Regions from separate parts of the Cupriavidus sp. CPT47-8839-RL05A genome, predicted to be linked through region 1. Evidence: predicted binding sites of a transcription regulator. Region 1 holds the regulator's gene; each other region holds the start of a gene.

Region 1 (6,182 bases):
GGACGATGCGCACGCCGTCCCGAGAAACCTCGATCTGAGGCTGGTGGCCGTAAGCCCGCAACAGCCGGACATTTTCCCGGGCGGAACTCGGAATGTCTTTCTTGCGCACCAGGGCGCTGCTGGTGATGCGGAAGGTGCCGCAGCTTGGGCAACGGTAGAGGTAGCCATGAGATGGGGCGCGAGTGCGCTCGGCGGCAGTGCCGCAGATGGGGCAGTTTGCAGGTTCGGGCGACATGGCGGGGCATATATGAGTACTGTATGGATATACAGTATAGCTACTCGTATGGTCGCTGCGAAAGCAGCCAGAGGTAATTTCTGTCGGGTGGGGTATGCGACACAAATTAGCCGTGTGCCCGTGGGAATACTCGATATATAATCCCCGACCTAGAGCCGTATGCGGGCTTCCAGTATTCCCACGAACTACCCGGAACCCCGCGTCGTTATTAGCTTGGTGGCTAAGATTGAGATTCCTGTTGTCGTGGGTTCGAGTCCCATCAGCCACCCCAAAGCATTTCCCAGAACGGCGCCTCGCGAGGGCGCCGTTCTGCATTTCCCGGGGGTGGTATGTCTGTTCGAGCGGCAGCGGTTGGCGTAGCGATGGCAGCCATGGTGGCAGGATGTGCCACCGGCACTTCTGAAAAGGACATTCGCGCGCGTGCGCCGATGCGCTTGTTCACGCCCGCCAAGATGGGTGAGGTTGCGAAATGCCTGCGCAACAATCTGGGCGATGACGCCGCGGTCGTCAACTATCCGGCGAAGAGCCAGACCGAGATCCGCATCGGCCAGACCACGTCTGGCGGTGAATACCAATACGCCTATCTGATTTCGCTGACGGCGAAGCAGGATGGTACGGCGCTGGAGCTGCGCAAGAGCGATACTTGGTTCCCGCAGCTGACGCCGACGGAGCTGGAAGCCGAAGCCAAGGCGTGTGCGCCGCGTAGCTGAGGGCGGCGCCCGCAGCTGCTCGGAGACAGTCGGCAGATTTCAGGCGGCCAGCTTTTCGGCGGTTTCGAGTTCAAGCATGCGGCAGATCGCCGCCATGCTGCCGACCATGGTGCGGCGCTGCGTACCCTGGTAGACGCGTACGCCCTTGCTCTGGCGGAACGGCACAGGCTTGACCGGGCGACGGGCGGCGACTTGGTGGATTTGCGGCATGGTGGCACCTCTTTTAGGCAAAGCGGGGTCAACACCCGGCAAGCCGGGCGGCGTCTGCAAAGCAATGGAAGCGGGTGGGCCCGCGCAGGCGGTTGGCCTGCGGTGCCCGGCTAGAAGCCGGAGGATCGGATCAGCCCGACGGCGATGCCTTCCAGCGAGAACTCCTCGCCAGGCTCCACGATGATGTTGGTGAAGTCCGGGTTTTCTGCGATCAGTTCGATATGGCCACCGCGACGCTGCAGGCGCTTGACGGTCACGTCATCACCCAGGCGCGCCACCACGATCTTGCCGTTGGCGGCTTCGCTGGCGCGGCGCACGGCCAGCAGGTCGCCGTCGAGGATGCCGGCATCGCGCATGCTCAGGCCGCGCACTCGCAGCAGGTAATCGGGGCGTTCGTCGAAGACCGAGGCGTCGACCTGGTACTGGCGGTCGATATGCTCGGCGGCGAGTATCGGGCTGCCGGCGGCAACGCGGCCCACCAGCGGCAGCGTCAGCTGCATCACGCCGGCCATCGGCAACGAAAACTGGTCGGGCATTTCCGAATCGCTGCGTGCCACCTTCAGGCGGATGCCGCGTGAAGCGCCCGGGGTCAGTTCGATCACGCCCTTGCGTGCCAGCGCCCTCAGGTGTTCTTCCGCGGCATTGGGCGAGGAGAAGCCAAACTCTGCGGCGATTTCGGCGCGCGTGGGCGGAAAGCCGGTGCGGCGGATCGTGTTGCGGATCAGATCGAAAATCTGCTGCTGCCGGGGTGTCAGGGTCGCCATGGGATCGCCGTTCCGTGCGGGGCCGCGGGGTTTCGGGTAAGAGGATCGGTCGATCCTTTATCCTGCATCCGTCTGGCCGGGCACTGTATGTTTAAACAGTATGCTGTGATTTTATACAGTATCGGCCTGAGCGCAAGCAGAATTTTTGGGGCGTGTCTCATGGACGGAATGCGGATCACCGGCGAGAGCCGCGGCGAGGCGGGGCGCGCCCGTTACAATCGGCATTCCTGCCTTTCCACTTTCTTTGCACGCTCCATGACCCAATTGCCTCGCATCGTCGTACTGGCCACCGGCGGCACCATTGCTGGCGCGGCCGGAAACTCTGCCAGCAGCGCACGCTACCAGGCGGCGACCGTGCCGGTGTCGTCGTTGCTGGCAGCGGTGCCCGCGCTGCAGTCGGCGGCTCGCATCGAGGCCGAGCAGGTGGCCCAGGTCGACAGCAAGGACATGACCTTCACGCTCTGGCAAACGCTGGCGGCGCGGGTTGAGCACTGGTCCGCGCAGCCCGACGTGGCTGGCATCGTGATCACCCACGGCACCGATACGCTGGAAGAAACTGCGATGGCGCTGCACCTGACGCAATCGTGTCCGGTGCCCGTGGTGATGACGGCGGCAATGCGGCCGTCGACGTCGCTGTCGGCCGATGGGCCGCTGAACCTGCTGGATGCGGTGCGCGTGGCCGCTCATCCCGATGCGCGCGGCAAGGGTGTACTGGTGGTGCTGAACCAGCAGATCCACGCTGCGCGGGATGTGGCCAAGGCCCACACGTCGGCGGTGGACGCCTTTGTTTCGGCCTGCGGGCCGCTGGGTTTCGTGCAGGACGACTACGTGCGCTTCGCCCGCGCGCCACGCGTGGCCTGGGTGATCGGGCCGATGCCGGCGGCGTGGCCGATGGTGGAGATCGTGGCGAGCTACGCGCAGCCGGGCAGGGTGGCAGTGGATGCGCTGGTCCGCGCGGGTGTTGCCGGGCTGGTGGTGGCTGCCGCCGGCAATGGCTCGGTGCATGAGGTGCTGGCCGAGGCGCTGGCCGATGCCGCTGCCGCGGGCGTGGCCGTGGTGCGCAGTTCCCGCACCGGGGCCGGCCATGTGGCGATTCCGCCCCAGCTCAGCCCGACGGATGGAGCTTTTGTTTCCGCAACGGACCTCAATCCCTATAAGACGCGCGTGCTGCTGGCCCTGGCGCTGGCAGCCGACTCAGGCCTGGCGCGGGATCCGGCAAGGCTGCAGGCCGTGTTTGCCAACGCCTGATTTGCCTGTGTAATCAGCGGCTTGCGCACTTGCCGCCATGCGGGCTATAATCTAAGGCTATTCAACCTTGCCACACCGGACTCGTGACGCCCGGGTGGCTAATCCAAAAGGAGCGTCAATGCGTCATTACGAAATCGTCTTCATCGTCCACCCGGACCAGAGCGAACAAGTGCCGGCCATGATCGAGCGCTACAAGCAGCTCGTGACCTCGCAGAACGGCAACGTTCACCGCGTGGAAGACTGGGGCCGTCGCCAGATGGCTTACATGATCCAGAAGCTGGCCAAGGCTCACTACGTTTGCCTGAACATCGAATGCGGCAAGGAAACGCTGGCTGAACTGGAACACGCGTTCAAGTTCAACGACGCCGTCCTGCGCCACCTGATCGTGCAGACCAAGAAGGCCGAGACTGCACCTTCGCCGATGATGAAGGAAGTGCAGCGCGAAGAAGCCCGCAAGGCCGCGCAAACGACCACCGAAGGCCAGGCCGCCTGAGTGCGGACTGCGGTGCGCGCCATGGCTGACAGCGTCGGCCACGGCAGCATGGATTGCAACCAGCAAGAGGTCCCGCGTTGAACCAGCTTCGGCTTGCCGCCACCCTGGCAGAACGCGATGCCCTGCGCTATACCCCGGCCGGGGTCCCCGTCGTGAACTGCATCCTGCAGTACAGCGGCGAGGCCGTCGAGGCGCAAACGCCGCGGCAGGTCGAGTTTGCAATCGCAGCGATGGGGGTCGGACAGGTTGGCCAGCGTCTGGAGCGGTTACCGCTCGGCACGCTGCTCGACTGCGAAGGATTCCTGGCCCGCAAGCACCGCAACAGCAAGGCTCTCGTCTTTCACATCACTGGATGTAAAGCATTCGAAAAGGATTGAATCATGGCATTCGTCAAACGTGACAACAAGAACAAGAAGCGCTTCCAGCAACAGAACCCGCTGTTCAAGCGCAAGCGCTTCTGCCGCTTCACCGTGGCTGGCGTGGAACAGATCGACTACAAGGATCTGGACACCCTGAAGGACTTCATCGGCGACAACGGCAAGATCACGCCGGCCCGCCTGACCGGTACCAAGGCTCACTATCAGCGTCAGCTGGATACGGCCATCAAGCGTGCGCGTTTCCTCGCGCTGATGCCGTACACCGACCTGCACAAGAACTGATCAGGCCCTAGGTCCGTTAAGGAGAGAATACGATGCAAATTATTCTGCTGGAAAAAGTCATCAACCTGGGCAACCTGGGTGACATCGTCAAGGTGAAGGACGGTTACGCCCGTAACTTCCTGATCCCGGGCAAGAAGGCCCGCCGTGCTACGCAAACCGCGATCGCCGAATTCGAAGTCAAGCGCGCCGAGCTGGAAAAGGCCGCTGCCGAGAAGCTGGCCGCCGCGCAAGCCGAAGGCGAGAAGCTGAACGGTCTGAGCGTCCAGATCAGCCAGAAGTCGGGTGTGGACGGCCGCCTGTTCGGTTCCGTGACCAACGCCGACATCGCTGAAGCCCTGGCTGGCCAAGGCTTCAAGCTGGAAAAGGCCCAGGTTCGCATGCCGAATGGTCCGCTGAAGATGGTGGGCGACCACCCGGTCAGCGTTGCGCTGCACACGGACGTCGTGGTTGACGTGACCGTGTCGGTCGTGGGTGAGAGCGTCTAAGGACGTGCCGCCTTGCCGGCGCGCTGCGCCGGCTGAAGCACCGCAAGCAAAAAAGGCAGGAGCCCCGGCTCCTGCCTTTTTTTGTTGCCCGCTTGTCTTTGCCTGCCCGGTCGCCAAATGTCCGGCGAAGTGCGTCCTCCCGCCGTTATAATCCCTCCCCATGAACGCGCCTGTCGCCGACCCCCAACTCGAGAACCTCAAGGTCCCGCCGCATTCCATCGAAGCCGAGCAATCGGTGCTGGGTGGCCTGCTGCTGGACAACGCCGCCTGGGACCGCATTGCGGACTTCATTTCCGAGGCGGATTTCTACCGTTTTGACCACCGGATGATCTTTCAGAGCATCGCCCGGTTGATCTCGGCCACCAAGCCGGCCGACGTGATCACGGTCTATGAAATGCTGCAGGTCGCCGGCAAGGCCGAGGAAGTGGGCGGGCTGGCCTACCTGAATTCGCTGGCGCAGAACACGCCCAGCGCGGCGAATATCCGCCGCTACGCGGAGATCGTGCGTGAGCGCTCGGTGCTGCGCAAGCTGGTGACGGCGGCCGACGATATCGCCTCGGCCGCGTTCGCGCCCAAGGGCCGCGAGGTGCGCGAGCTGCTGGATGAGGCTGAGTCCAAGGTCTTTGCGATTGCCGAAGAAGGCTCGCGCGGCCAGAAGGGTTTCCAGGAAATCCAGCCGCTGCTGACCCAGGTGGTCGAGCGCATCGACGAGCTGTACCACCGCGATTCCACCACCGACGTCACCGGCGTGCCGACCGGCTTCATCGACCTGGACAAGATGACCAGCGGCATGCAGCCGGGCGACCTGATCATCGTGGCCGGCCGCCCGTCGATGGGCAAGACCGCGTTCTCGCTGAACATCGGCGAGCATGTGGCAGTGGAGCAGGGCCTGCCGGTGGCCGTGTTCTCGATGGAAATGGCGGGCACCCAGCTGGCCATGCGTATGCTCGGCTCGGTAGGCCGCCTTGACCAGCACCGGCTGCGCACTGGCCGCCTGCTGGATGAAGACTGGCCGCGGCTGACGCATGCGATCCAGCGCATGAACGACACCCAGCTGTTCATCGACGAAACTCCGGCGCTGAACCCGATGGAGCTGCGTGCCCGTTCGCGGCGCCTGGCGCGCCAGTGCGGGCAGCTTGGCCTGATCATCATCGATTACCTCCAGCTGATGTCAGGTTCGGGCGGCGGCGAGAACCGCGCCACGGAAATTTCCGAAATCTCCCGTTCGCTCAAGGGTCTGGCCAAGGAACTCAACTGTCCGGTGATTGCACTGTCGCAGCTGAACCGAAGCCTGGAACAGCGTCCCAACAAGCGTCCGGTGATGTCCGACCTGCGCGAATCCGGCGCTATCGAACAGGATGCCGACGTGATCCTGTTC
Region 2 (6,182 bases), on a different contig from region 1:
CGTCCACGGCGTTCAACACATACACTGCCTTCCACTCCTGCCCCTTGGCCGAATGGATGGTCGACAGGATCAGGTAGTCCTCGTCGCGCGAGGGCACGCCGGATTCATCGCTGGAGGCGCTGGGCGGGTCCAGTGTCAGCTCGGTCAGGAAGCGCTCGCGCGCCCCATAGGTGGCGGCGATGCGCTCCAGCTGCTGCAGGTCGGCCTGGCGCGCGGCGGCGTCGTCGTGCAGGCGCTCCAGGTGCGGCGCGTACCAGGCCAGCACCTGCTCGAATTCCGACGGCCACGGCGAGGTGGGCGCCATCAGCGCGCGCGCCAGTGCCAGCAGGTCGGCCCAGGCGGGTGCGGCGGCCGGCGGCGGCTCGAATTCCTCCAGCGAGAACAAGGGCTCGGTGGCCAGCGCCATCGCATCGAGCACGCGCGCCGCGGTCTTGGGGCCGATGCCGGGCAGCAGCTGCAGCGTGCGGAAGCCCGCCATGCGGTCGCGCGGGTTTTCCAGCCAGCGCACCACCGCCAGCACGTCCTTGACGTGGGTCGATTCCAGGAATTTCAGCCCGCCGAACTTCACGAACGGGATATTGCGCCGGGCCAGCTCGATCTCTACCTGCGCGCTGTGGTCGGCGGCGCGGAACAGCACCGCCTGTGCCATCAGCGTCAGGCCCGCCTCGCGCCGTGCCAGCACCTGCTCGACCACGTAGCGGGCCTGGTCGGCCTCATCGTTGACCACGATCACGCCGGGCTTTTCGGCCGAGGCGCGCTCGGACCACAGGTCCTTGGTATAGCGCTCGGCCGCCAGCCCGATCACGGCGTTGGCGGCCTGCAGGATCGGCTGCGTCGAGCGGTAGTTCTGCGACAGCGTGACCTGCTGCGCGGCCGGCGTGAACCGAGCCGGGAAGTCCAGGATATTGCGCACGGTGGCGCCGCGGAAAGCGTAGATCGACTGCGCGTCGTCGCCCACCACGGTCAGGCCGCGGCCGTCCGGCCGCATGGCCAGCAGGATCGACGCCTGCAGCGCATTGGTGTCCTGGTATTCGTCGACCAGCACGTGGTCGAAGCGCGCGCCCATGTCCTGCGCGATGGTGGGCTCGGCCATGGCCTGCGCCCAGTACAGCAGCAGGTCGTCATAGTCCAGCACATGCTGCTTCTGCTTGGCCTCGACATAGCCGGCGAACAGGGTGCGCAGCGCATCGGCCCACATCGCGTAGCGCGGGAACTGCTGCTTGAGCACGTCTTCCAGCGGCGCCTGGGTATTGACCACGCGCGAGTAGATCGCCAGGCAGGTTTCCTTCTTCGGGAAGCGGCTGGCGGTCTCGGACAGGCCCAGGTCGTGGCGCACCACGTGCATCAGGTCGGCGGCATCGCCGCGGTCGCTGATGGTGAAGGCGGGCGACAGGCCCAGGGTCTCGGCGTATTCGCGCAGCAGGCGCGCGCCGATGGCGTGGAAGGTGCCGGACCACTGCAGCGCCGCGCGCCCCGCGCCGGTCTGGGTGCCGAGTGCCTGGTCGACGATGCGCTCGACGCGCCGTCCCATCTCGGCCGCGGCGCGGCGCGAGAAGGTCAGCAGCAGGATGCGGCGCGGATCGGCGCCGGCCAGCACCAGGTGCGCGACCCGGTGCGCCAGCGTATTGGTCTTGCCCGAGCCGGCGCCGGCGATGATCAGCAGCGGCGCGTCGCTGCCGTGTTCCACCGCGGCGCGCTGCTCCGGGTTGAGCCGGGACAGGTAGGCGGGGACGTCATCGGCTTCAGGGGCCGCGAGTGCGGCGGCGGGGGCTAGGTCCAAAGTCACAGGCGGGGCTCGGGGATGGCTCAGAAAAGGCTGGCGCCAACTGTATATCCATACAGGGATGTCGCGCAACCTGCTGCCCTGGCGATCATGCGTAAAAACAAAAAAAGGTGCTCGATGAGCACCTTTTTGCTGCGGTTGCCGCCGGGAACGTTACGCGGACTTTGCCAGCGCGCCATCCAGCAGCTTGTGCAGCGCATCCCACTCGGGCTCGCCCACATAGCGCTTCAGGATGCGGCCGTCCTTGTCGACCACGAAGGTGGTCGGCGTCAGCTGCACATTGCCGAAGGCCTTGGCCGCGCTGCCGTCGGAATCCATCGCCACCTTGAACGGCAGGCCGCGCGTCTTGGCGTAGTTCATCACATACATGGGCGGGTCGTAGTTCATCGCCACGGCGACGAATTCCAGCCCCTTGCCCTTGAACTGCTCATAGGTGCGGACCATGTCCGGCATTTCCTTGACGCAGGTGGCGCAGCTGGTGGCCCAGAAATTGATCATGTAGACCTTGCCCTTGAGGTCGGCGGTGCTGACCTTCTCGCCCGACAGCAGCGTGAAGGTGGCCGCCGGGGCCGTATTGGCCGGCGACAGCGCGCGGTAGCCGAACCAGCCCAGCAGCGCGAGCACGACCACGGCCACGGCGATGGGCCAGGGCTTGCGGGAGGTTTTGGTGGCAGGGGCAGCAGTGGTCATGGAATCCGGGTCAGGCAGGTTCGGTCAGCAATGGGACATTCTAATGCCGCGGGCGTTCGCGCGCTGCGCGGGGCCGGGCTGCGGCAATCTGCCGCAAGCGCCCCAACCGGTTCAGCGCCGGGTGGCGATGGCGGCGCGTGCCTGGTCCAGCGCCTGTTCCAGGTAGGCGCCGTAGAAATCCGGCTGCATGCCGCGCAGCGGGCCGGCGGCGGCGCGGCCCTGGCGGTCCAGGAACAGCACCGTGGGCGCCACCCGCACCTGGTGCGCGCGGGCCCACGCGCGCGCGGTGGTCAGGCTGCCGTCGGCATCGCGCAGCGGGGTGTCGGCGGTCATGTCGAGCTCGCGCACGGCAATTTCGCCGGCGGCGGCCTGCGGGCCCAGGTAGTTGCGGCGCACCGCATCGCAATAGCTGCAGCCCGGCATCGACACCAGCACCACCAGCGGCTCGCCGCGGCGCGCGGCCTCGGTGCCGTGGGCGCCCAGGTCGGTGGCCGGCGGCAGGTGGGCGGGGCTGGCGGCGGCGGGCATGCCGGTCGCGGCTGCCAGCAACGCGCTCGCGGCCACCCAGCGCAAGCTGGTGATGGCAAAGGCGTGGCGGGCGATGCGGGCGGCAGGCATGGTGGAAACCGGGGCAGTGGGGCAGCGGGAGCGGCGCGGCAAGCACTGGCGCGCCGCTTTCGGGATAATACCGGTTTCCGCCCGCAGGCGATGGCGCCCGCCAGCGCCGCCCGCAGCCTGTCCGCGCCGTCCCCCCATGGATTCCCGATGCGTCTTGTGCCGCCCCCGCCGAGCTTTCCTGCCGCTGTCCGCCGGCCGCTGCTGTGCTGTGCCGCTGTGCTGGCATTTGCCCTGTGCGCCTGTTCGCCGCGCTATGACTGGCGCACCATCCAGTCCGGCGAGGGCGCCTATGCCGCGCTCTATCCGGGCAAGCCCACCAGCGCCGCGCGCGATGTGACCATTGCCGGGCGCAAGCTGCCGATGACGATGGAAGCCGCGCGCGTCGACGACACGCTGTTCGCCGTGGGCGTGGTGACGCTGCCCGCCGATGACGAAGCGCTGCGGCGCGAGGCGCTCGCGGCGATGCAGGCCGGCCTGCTGGCCAACCTTGGCACGCCCTCGGGCGAGCCGCGCGCGCGGCCCGTCACCGTGATGAGTGCAGACCGTCCGGGCCGCCCGCTTGCCGGCGTGGAAGTGCAGGCGAGCGGGGTGTCGCCGCAGGACCAGTCGCCGCGCCGGCTGACGGCGCGCCTGGTGGCCGTGGGTACGCGCGCGTACCAGGCGGTGGTGCTGGAATCGGGCGATGCCGCGCGCGACGCGCGCCAGGCCGAGCAGGTGGAGCAGTTCCTGGGCGGCTTCCACCCGTTCTGACGCGCCGCGCCGCAGGAAACATTGTTTGTGCCGTGGCTGCGGGATCGTGGCCCCGGCATGGTAGTCGTCAAAGGAGAGTTGGAATGCGTTGGGAAGTCTGGTTGGCTTATTTCGCCGCGTGCTGGGTGATCGCCGTGTCGCCAGGGTCGGGCGCGGTGCTGTCGATGAGCCATGGGCTCTCGTACGGGCTGCGCAGGACCACTACCACCATCTTCGGCCTGCAGGCCGGGCTGGTGATCGTGCTGCTGGTGGCGGGCGGCGGCCTGGGCGCGCTGCTGCTGGCCTCGGAGCAGGCCTTCATGGTGGTCAAGACGATTGGCGCGCTGTACCTGATCTACCTCGGCGTGCAGCAATGGCGCGCGCAGGTGGAGAGCGGGGCGGACCAGGGTGGCAGCGCCGCCCCCGCGCGCGTGGCGGTGATGAGCCGGCGCCGGCGCTTTGCCGCCGGCCTGCTGACCAATGTGACCAACCCCAAGGGCATCATCTTCATGGTCGCGGTGCTGCCGCAGTTCATCGATCCCAACCGGCCGCTGGCGCTGCAGCTGGCGATCCTGGCGGCCACCATGTGCTGCGTGGACCTGGTGGTGATGCATGGCTATGCGCTGCTGGCTTCGCGTATGCAGGGGCTGTTCCGCAATGCGCGCGCGGTGCGCTGGCAGAACCGATTTTTCGGCAGCGTGCTGATGGCGGTGGGCGCGGCGCTGTTCTTCGTGCGCCGGCAGCACGCCTGAACGGGGCCTCGATCAACACTGGCGCGCACTGGCCGGGTTTGCTTCAATGAGGAGGTACCCCGGTCACGGAGACTCCGCATGCCCGCCTCGCTGAACCCCTACGCCGGTGCGCGCTTGCAGCCGCGCCATACCGTGCCCCCGGACGAAGAGCCCGCGCCGCCGGGCGTGCCTCCGAACTTGCCGTTGCCGCCAGAGGAAGACCCGACCCCATCCCCGGTCGAGCCGCCTGTGGCCGGCCGCTACTGCTTGAGCTCGTAGAAGTCGTTCAGGCAGTAGGCGTCGGTCAGTTCGACCGGCTTGTCGCCATGGGTATAGCCGGTGCGCAGGATATGCAGCAGCGGCTCCCCCGGCGCGATATTCAGGCGCGTGGCCAGTTCCTCGCTGGCGACGATCGCGCGCAGCTTCTCGGTCACGCGCAGCACTGGCTGGCCGATCCGCTCCAGGTAGGCATAGAGTGATTCGCCGATGGCGCTGGCGTCCGGCAGAACCGCCAGCGCCAGCGTGGTCACGTCCATCCAGAAGGTCTGGCCGTCGGCCTTGCGCAGCCGGGTCAGCCTGACGATCTCTTCGCCTTCCGGCAGTGCCAGCGCCGCGGCCTCCTGCGTCGTGGCGCGGCGGCGTTCGAACGCCACCAGCTCGCTGGCCGGCGTCATGCCGCGCCGGCGCGCCAGCTCGCTGAAGTTGTCCAGCCGCGCCGCCTTCTGCTCAGGGCGCGGCGCGATAAAGGTGCCCGCGCCGCGGCTGCGCGTGATCGCGCCTTCCTCTGCCAGCATCTGCAGCGCGCGCCGGGCCGTGACGCGTGAAATCCCCAGTGAATCCACCAGCGTGCGCTCGGACGGCAGCGCGTCGCCCACCCGCCATTGGCCGGCCTGGATGGCCGCAGCCAGCCTGCGCGCCACTTGCAGGTAGATCGGCGTCGCCTCCGCTTCGTCTGGCTTGAGGGCCTGCAGCCGTTGATCCATTGCGAATCCTCGTAGGTACCAGAATGTGGGGGATGATGATACCACTTTAGGACATGTCAAGTCGATGTGGATGGACTTGCGCCGCTTGGGTGACGAAGGCGCCACAGCCTCGCTTGTCGTCAATTGGTATTAAAAAGGTTTCACTGATTATGCTGGCGGAAAGCGCTGCCGGGGTTGAGGGAAATCCTGGCCGTCTTCAAGGATTGTGTGATGAATCTGCCAAATGTGCGGGCCGTGCAAGCGCTGCTTTGCCTCACCTCAATAAAGATGCCACTTAGATACAATATCGTTGTAGTGGTTTTCACTGGTATTTTTATTGTCGGTGGCCGTCTATCTTTCCCCTGACCCTGGCGCCGCCGCATTCCCGCGCCGGCTGCCGCGATTTCTGGAAGCAAGATGGCTGAGACGAGCGAAACCCTGTTGCTGCGGGCTCCGGTGAGCGGAGTGCTGCTTCCCCTCGCGGCGGTGCCGGACCCGGTTTTTGCCGACGGCATGTTCGGCGACGGCCTGGCCATCGACCCCCTGAGCGACACGCTCGTGGCGCCTTGCGACGGCACCATCGTCCACCTGGCTGCTACCGGCCACGCCCTGACGCTGCAGGCCCCGTGCGGGGCGCAGGTGCTGCTGCATGTCGGCATCGATACGGTG
Region 3 (6,182 bases), on a different contig from region 1:
TCTCGCGGGCGATCGGGCTGCCCTGGAACGAGCACTGCTTCGGGTCGGCGGTGACCACGATCTGGGCGCTCTGCTGGGCGCGCTCCAGCGCCGGGTTGGCGTAGTGGGTCATGGCCTTGAACAGCGGGAAGTAGGTCAGCACGGCCAGCGCGCAGCCCGCCATGATGATCCACTTGCGGCCGATCTTGTCCGACAGCGAGCCGAAGAAGATGAAGAACGGCGTGCCGAGCACCAGTGCGCCGGCGATCAGCAGGTTGGCCGTCTTGGCATCGACCTTGAGCACCTGGGTCAGGAAGAACAGCGCATAGAACTGGCCGGTGTACCAGACCACGGCCTGGCCGGCGGTCAGGCCGAGCAGGGCCAGGATCACGATCTTCAGGTTGCGCCACTGGCCGAAGGACTCGGTCAGCGGGGCCTTGGAGGTCTTGCCCTCTGCCTTCATGCGCTGGAACGCCGGCGATTCATTCATCGACAGGCGGATATACACCGACACGCCCAGCAGCAGGATCGACACCAGGAACGGGATGCGCCAGCCCCAGGTCTCGAAGTTGGGCCCGGTCATTTCGCGGCACAGCAGGATCACGATCAGCGACAGGAACAGGCCCAGGGTGGCCGTGGTCTGGATCCACGAGGTATAGGCGCCGCGCTTGCCGTGCGGTGCGTGCTCGGCCACGTAGGTGGCGGCACCGCCGTACTCGCCGCCGAGCGCCAGGCCCTGCAGCATGCGCAGTGCGATCAGGATGATCGGCGCGGCCCAGCCGATGGTGGCGTAGCCCGGCAGCAGGCCGACGATGAAGGTCGACAGGCCCATGAGCAGGATCGTCACCAGGAAGGTGTACTTGCGCCCGATCATGTCGCCCAGGCGGCCGAACACCAGCGCGCCGAACGGCCGCACGATAAAGCCGGCGGCGAATGCGAGCAGCGCGAAGATGAAGGCCGAGGTGGGATCCAGTCCGGCGAAGAACTGCTTGGCAATGATCGCCGCCAGCGAGCCGTAGAGATAAAAGTCGTACCACTCGAACACCGTGCCCAGCGATGAGGCAAAGATCACCTTGCGCTCTTCGGCTGTCATCGGTGCGTTCTGCGCGCCCCCTCCGGGCACCGCAACGTTTTGCACGTTTGCCATATTGTCTCCTCCGTCTGGAATGGATCTCGGGTGGGCGTGGCGCGGGAAAGACCGCGCGGCTGGCCGCTATGCCTGAGTTGCAGAGGATTGTGGGTGGCGAAACTTACTGCGTTCTGACAGAACGGGGGACGGAATCGTCAAAGAATATCGGGGTATACGCTAGCCGTGGGCGGGAGTTCGGATGCTGCGCTGCGGGGCGCAATTCACTTGTGTGGCTGAATGGCGCGCTTTGCAGGGGTGCGGCTATGCAGCATCGGTGCCTGTTCCACGCGAGGCGCCCTGCGAAGGCGCAGGGGCGGGCGCGGCCAGGCTGTCGGCGTCGGCTTCGCCGTCGGCGCGGTTCATGCGCCAGGCGTAGAGCGCGGCCATCAGCACGTAGACCACCAGCGCGCCTTGCGCGCCGACCCAGAACGAGAACGGCCAGCCAAAGAAGTCGAAGCGCAGGTCGCGCGCAAACCATGCCACCACGAAGGTGACGGTGAACCAGATCGCGAGCAGGCCGCAGATCCAGCGCAGGTTGCGCCGCCAGGCCTGGTGCTGGCGGGCTTCGGCACTGTCGGGGGCGGGGCTGTCGTTCATGCGGGCGGGAGGTAGTCGGGCCGGCGCAGCGTCACGCGGAAATGCGCGCCGGCCAGCCGTGGCGATTGCTGGTAGACGTGGTCGGAGATCTGGACGTCGCCGCCGTGCTGCTGCACGATCTCGCGCACGATGGCCAGGCCCAGGCCGCTGCCTTCGGTATTGGTGCCGAGCACGCGGTAGAAGCGCTCCATCACGCGCTCGCGCTCGGCCGGCGCAATGCCCGGGCCGGTGTCTTCCACATCCAGGTAGGCGAACGGCTCGAAGGCATCGGCGCTGACGCGCACCGTGGCGTGCCCGCCGCGCGGCGTGTAGCGGATGGCGTTGTCGAGCAGGTTGTTCAGCATCTCGGTCAGCATCAGGCGGTTGCCCTGCACCATCACCGGATGTTCGTCCGCGTCCAGCCCCAGGTCGATGTCGCGCGCCCAGGCCTGCGGCAGCCAGTCCTTGACCACCTCGCGCGCGAGCGCCGCCAGGTCCAGCGCGGCCATGCCGCCGGTGCCCGCCAGGTTTTCCATGCGTGCCAGCGACAGCAGCTGCGTGACCAGGTGCGCGGTGCGCTCAGAGCTGCCGGCGATCTGCGCCAGCGAGCGCCGCAGCTCTTCCGGCGACTGCTCGCGCTGCGCCAGCTCGGCCTGCATGCGCAGGCCCGCCAGCGGTGTCTTCATCTGATGCGCGGCATCGGCGATAAAGCGCTTCTGGGTCTGCACCGACTGGTCCAGGCGCGCCAGCAGGTCGTTGAACGAACCCACCAGCGGCGTGATTTCCTGCGGCGCGGCGCGTTCGTCGATCGGGCTGGTATCGCCGGGGTTGCGCGCGCGGATGCGCTGCTGGATCGCGGTCAGCGGCGCCAGCCCGCGCGACAGCCCGAACCACACCAGCACCACCGCCAGCGGCAGGATCACGAACTGCGGCAGGATCACGCCCTTGATGATCTCGTTGGCCAGGCGCGCGCGCTTGTCCAGGGTCTCGGCCACCTGCACCAGCACCGGCTGGGTGCCGCTGACCTGCTTCAGGTCGATATAGGTGTAGGCCACGCGCACGTCGTTGCCGGCCACGCGGTCATCGCGCAGGGACACCAGCCCCGCATGGCCCTGGTCTTCCTCGGATGGCAGCGGCAGGTCGTGGTCGCCGGCGATGTATTCGCCGCGCTTGCCGACCACCTGGTAGTAGATGCTGTCGGTCTCGTCGGCGCGCAGGATCTCGCGCGCCGACAGCGGCAGTTGCAGCGTGATGCGCCCGTTGACCTCGCGCACCTGCTGCGACAGCACGATGGCGCTGGCTTCGAGGGCGCGGTCGAAGGGCCCGTTGGCGATCGACTTGGCCACCAGGTAAGTCACCGCGATGCTCATCGGCCAGAGCAGCAGCAGCGGCGCCAGCATCCAGTCGAGGATCTCGCCGAACAATGAGCGCGGCGACGGATGCGCGGTGCTTTCCTCCAGGTGCGGCAGCGCGTCGGCCAGGTCCTGGTCGGCGGCGTCCGGGCCCGGGGTGGCGGAAGGAGAGGGTGGCGCGGCGCGGGGCGCGCGCCGCCAGGGTAGTCGCAGCAGGCTCATCTCGGCGGTTTGCGCTCAGGTCGGTCGCTTGGCCTGCGGTGGCGTTGGACGGAGGTCAGTCGTGCGCGGCCACCGCCGGCTGGAATTTCTCCAGGCAGTAGCCAAGCCCGCGCACGGTGGCGATGCGGATGCCGCCGACTTCGATCTTCTTGCGCAGCCGGTGCACGTAGACCTCGATGGCGTTGTTGCTGACTTCCTCGCCCCACTCGCACAGGTGGTCCACCAGTTGCTCTTTCGATACCAGGCGGCCGCTGCGTGTGAGCAGGATCTCCAGCAACCCGATCTCGCGCGCGGACAGGTCCAGCATCTGGTCGTTGAGATAGGCGATGCGCCCGACCTGGTCGTAGGCCAGCGGCCCGTGCCGCATCAGCGTGGCGCCGCCGCCGGCGCCGCGCCGCACCAGCGCGCGCACGCGCGCTTCAAGCTCGGACAGGGCAAAGGGCTTGGCCATATAGTCGTCGGCGCCCAGGTCCAGGCCCTTGACGCGCTCGTCGACGCTGTCGGCGGCGGTCAGGATCAGCACCGGCAGCATGGCGCCGCGCGCGCGCAGGCGCTTGAGCACTTCCAGCCCGGACATGCGCGGCAGGCCCAGGTCCAGGATCAGCAGGTCGAAGGTCTGGGTCGACAGCGCGGAATCGGCTTCCAGGCCGTTGGTGACGTGGTCGACGGCATAACCCGAGTGGCGTAGCGAGCGCGTCAGGCCGTCGGCCAGCACGTCGTCATCTTCGGCGATCAGAATGCGCATGGTTGTCTCCACCCTGGCCGGCATAGCCGGCGCCGGCGGAATGGGGCGCGATGGGGCTTGCCAAGCATACTGTTTTTTTATACAGTACCCGCACGTTCCGCTGGGGCTGCCCGGGGAGACCCCCTGGAGAGCGGCCGCGCAGACAGCCGGGCCGGCGCTGGAGCCGGAAAATGCCGGTGCCGCGCCACATGCGGCCTATTTATACACCATTGATTCAAGGACGACCATGGACGACAAGAAGGCAGGTGCCGGCGTGAGCGCCGAGAAGCAGAAGGCGCTTGCCGCCGCGCTCTCCCAGATCGAGAAGCAGTTCGGCAAGGGCTCGATTATGCGCCTGGGCGACGGTGAGGTCGAGAAGGACATTCAGGTGGTATCCACCGGTTCGCTCGGCCTGGACATCGCGCTTGGCGTCGGCGGCCTGCCGCGCGGCCGCGTGGTCGAGATCTATGGTCCGGAATCGTCGGGCAAGACCACGCTGACGCTGCAGGTCGTGGCCGAGATGCAGAAGCTGGGCGGCACCTGCGCCTTTATCGACGCCGAGCACGCGCTGGACGTCAGCTACGCCAACAAGCTGGGCGTCAACGTCGGCGACCTGCTGATCTCGCAGCCGGACACCGGCGAACAGGCGCTGGAAATCACCGACGCGCTGGTGCGCTCGGGCTCGATCGACCTGATCGTGATCGACTCGGTGGCGGCGCTGGTGCCCAAGGCCGAAATCGAAGGCGAAATGGGCGATTCGCTGCCGGGCCTGCAGGCCCGCCTGATGAGCCAGGCGCTGCGCAAGCTGACCGGCACCATCAAGCGCACCAACTGCCTGGTGATCTTCATCAACCAGATCCGCATGAAGATCGGGGTGATGTTCGGCTCGCCGGAAACCACCACCGGCGGCAACGCGCTCAAGTTCTACGCCTCGGTGCGCCTGGATATCCGCCGCATCGGCTCGATCAAGAAGGGCGACGACGTGATCGGCAACGAGACCAAGGTCAAGGTGGTCAAGAACAAGGTCTCGCCGCCGTTCCGCGAAGCCTTCTTCGACATCCTGTACGGCCAGGGCATCTCGCGCCAGGGCGAGATCATCGACTTGGGCGTGGACGCCAAGATCGTCGAGAAGTCCGGCGCCTGGTACAGCTACAACGGCGACAAGATCGGCCAGGGCAAGGACAACGCGCGCGAATACCTGCGCGAGAACCCTGACATCGCCGACGAGATTGAAAACAAGGTGCGCGCGGCGCTGGGCGTGGTGGCCATGAACCCCACGTCGGCTGCCACGCCGGTAGCGGTCGAAGACTGACCGCGCCAGCGGCCATTGCGCCATCAGGAAGGCCGGGGCATCGCCGATGCCCCGGCCTTTTTGCTTGGCGCGGACCCCTCCATCCACAGATTCCGGCAACCATGGCAACCCGTCCCCCGCTTTCGCTGAAGGCCCGCGCCGTCGGCTACCTGTCGCGCCGCGAGCACAGCCGCGCCGAACTGGCGCGCAAGCTGGCGCCGCATGCCGAGTCGGCCGAGCAGCTGGAGCAGTTGCTGGACGCGCTGGAGCGCGAGAACTGGCTGTCGAACCAGCGCTTTGCCGACAGCCTGGTGCACCGCCGCGGCGCCCGCTACGGCACCGCGCGCGTGATGCAGGAAGCCAAGACCCACAAGCTCGGCAGCGAGCAGCTGGGCGATCTGCAGGAGCGGCTGCGCGCCACGGAAGTGGCGCGCGCCCGTGAGGTCTGGCGCAAGCGCTTCGGCACCCCGCCGGACACGCCCGAGGCGCGGGCCAAGCAGATCCGCTTCATGGTGGCGCGCGGGTTTTCGCGTTCGGTCGTCAGCAAGATCATCCAGGGTGCGGACGAAGACTACGGCGACGACGGTGGCGAGGCCTGATGCGCCATGGTCGGCCGACAATCCCGCTGCGACAGTTGCTGCACAAGGATGTTCCCGGCCAAAGCGGCGCGGCATGTTAAACTCCCCCGGTTTTCGGTGCTCCGGCACCGCCGTTCCCCAGCCCCCCGTATTTCCAGCCTGGCCATGCCTCTGTCCCAGCCCGTCAACCGCTCCCAGCGTCACCGTCGCGCCATTACGGCCGAGGCGTACCAGAGAGAGGACGGCTTGTGGGACATCGAGGTGCGCCTGACCGACACCAAGCCTCGCGACATCGAACTGGCCGGCGACCGCGTCCGCCCGGTAGGCCAGC

Evidence for each region. The regulator LexA, encoded in region 1, represses DNA repair genes until DNA is damaged. The targets are predictions, from matches to a motif close to ACTGTATNNNNATACAGT.
Region 2: the regulator LexA is predicted to act here: its motif matches at 1,826-1,843, upstream of AC3WVS_RS12670 (ATP-dependent helicase).
Region 3: the regulator LexA is predicted to act here: its motif matches at 4,072-4,089, upstream of recA (recombinase RecA).

What each region holds. Positions count from the first base shown of each region.
Region 1 is NZ_JBYTEG010000015.1:110,532-116,713, forward strand. Features, by position in the region: gene AC3WVS_RS19355 (hypothetical protein) at 598-945, shown strand; gene AC3WVS_RS19360 (hypothetical protein) at 985-1,155, opposite strand; gene lexA (transcriptional repressor LexA) at 1,266-1,919, opposite strand; gene AC3WVS_RS19370 (asparaginase) at 2,175-3,167, shown strand; gene rpsF (30S ribosomal protein S6) at 3,286-3,660, shown strand; gene priB (primosomal replication protein N) at 3,738-4,037, shown strand; gene rpsR (30S ribosomal protein S18) at 4,041-4,319, shown strand; gene rplI (50S ribosomal protein L9) at 4,352-4,804, shown strand; gene AC3WVS_RS19395 (replicative DNA helicase) at 4,965-6,182, shown strand, end outside.
Region 2 is NZ_JBYTEG010000009.1:34,550-40,731, forward strand. Features, by position in the region: gene AC3WVS_RS12670 (ATP-dependent helicase) at 1-1,786, opposite strand, end outside; gene AC3WVS_RS12675 (TlpA disulfide reductase family protein) at 1,937-2,473, opposite strand; gene AC3WVS_RS12680 (SoxW family protein) at 2,585-3,091, opposite strand; gene AC3WVS_RS12685 (hypothetical protein) at 3,239-3,841, shown strand; gene AC3WVS_RS12690 (LysE family transporter) at 3,925-4,572, shown strand; gene AC3WVS_RS12695 (GntR family transcriptional regulator) at 4,812-5,534, opposite strand; gene ptsP (phosphoenolpyruvate--protein phosphotransferase) at 5,931-6,182, shown strand, end outside.
Region 3 is NZ_JBYTEG010000003.1:287,246-293,427, reverse strand. Features, by position in the region: gene AC3WVS_RS05020 (MFS transporter) at 1-1,126, opposite strand, end outside; gene AC3WVS_RS05015 (DUF4212 domain-containing protein) at 1,370-1,705, opposite strand; gene AC3WVS_RS05010 (sensor histidine kinase) at 1,702-3,258, opposite strand; gene AC3WVS_RS05005 (response regulator) at 3,314-4,003, opposite strand; gene recA (recombinase RecA) at 4,230-5,294, shown strand; gene recX (recombination regulator RecX) at 5,396-5,872, shown strand; gene AC3WVS_RS04990 (DUF2889 domain-containing protein) at 6,017-6,182, shown strand, end outside.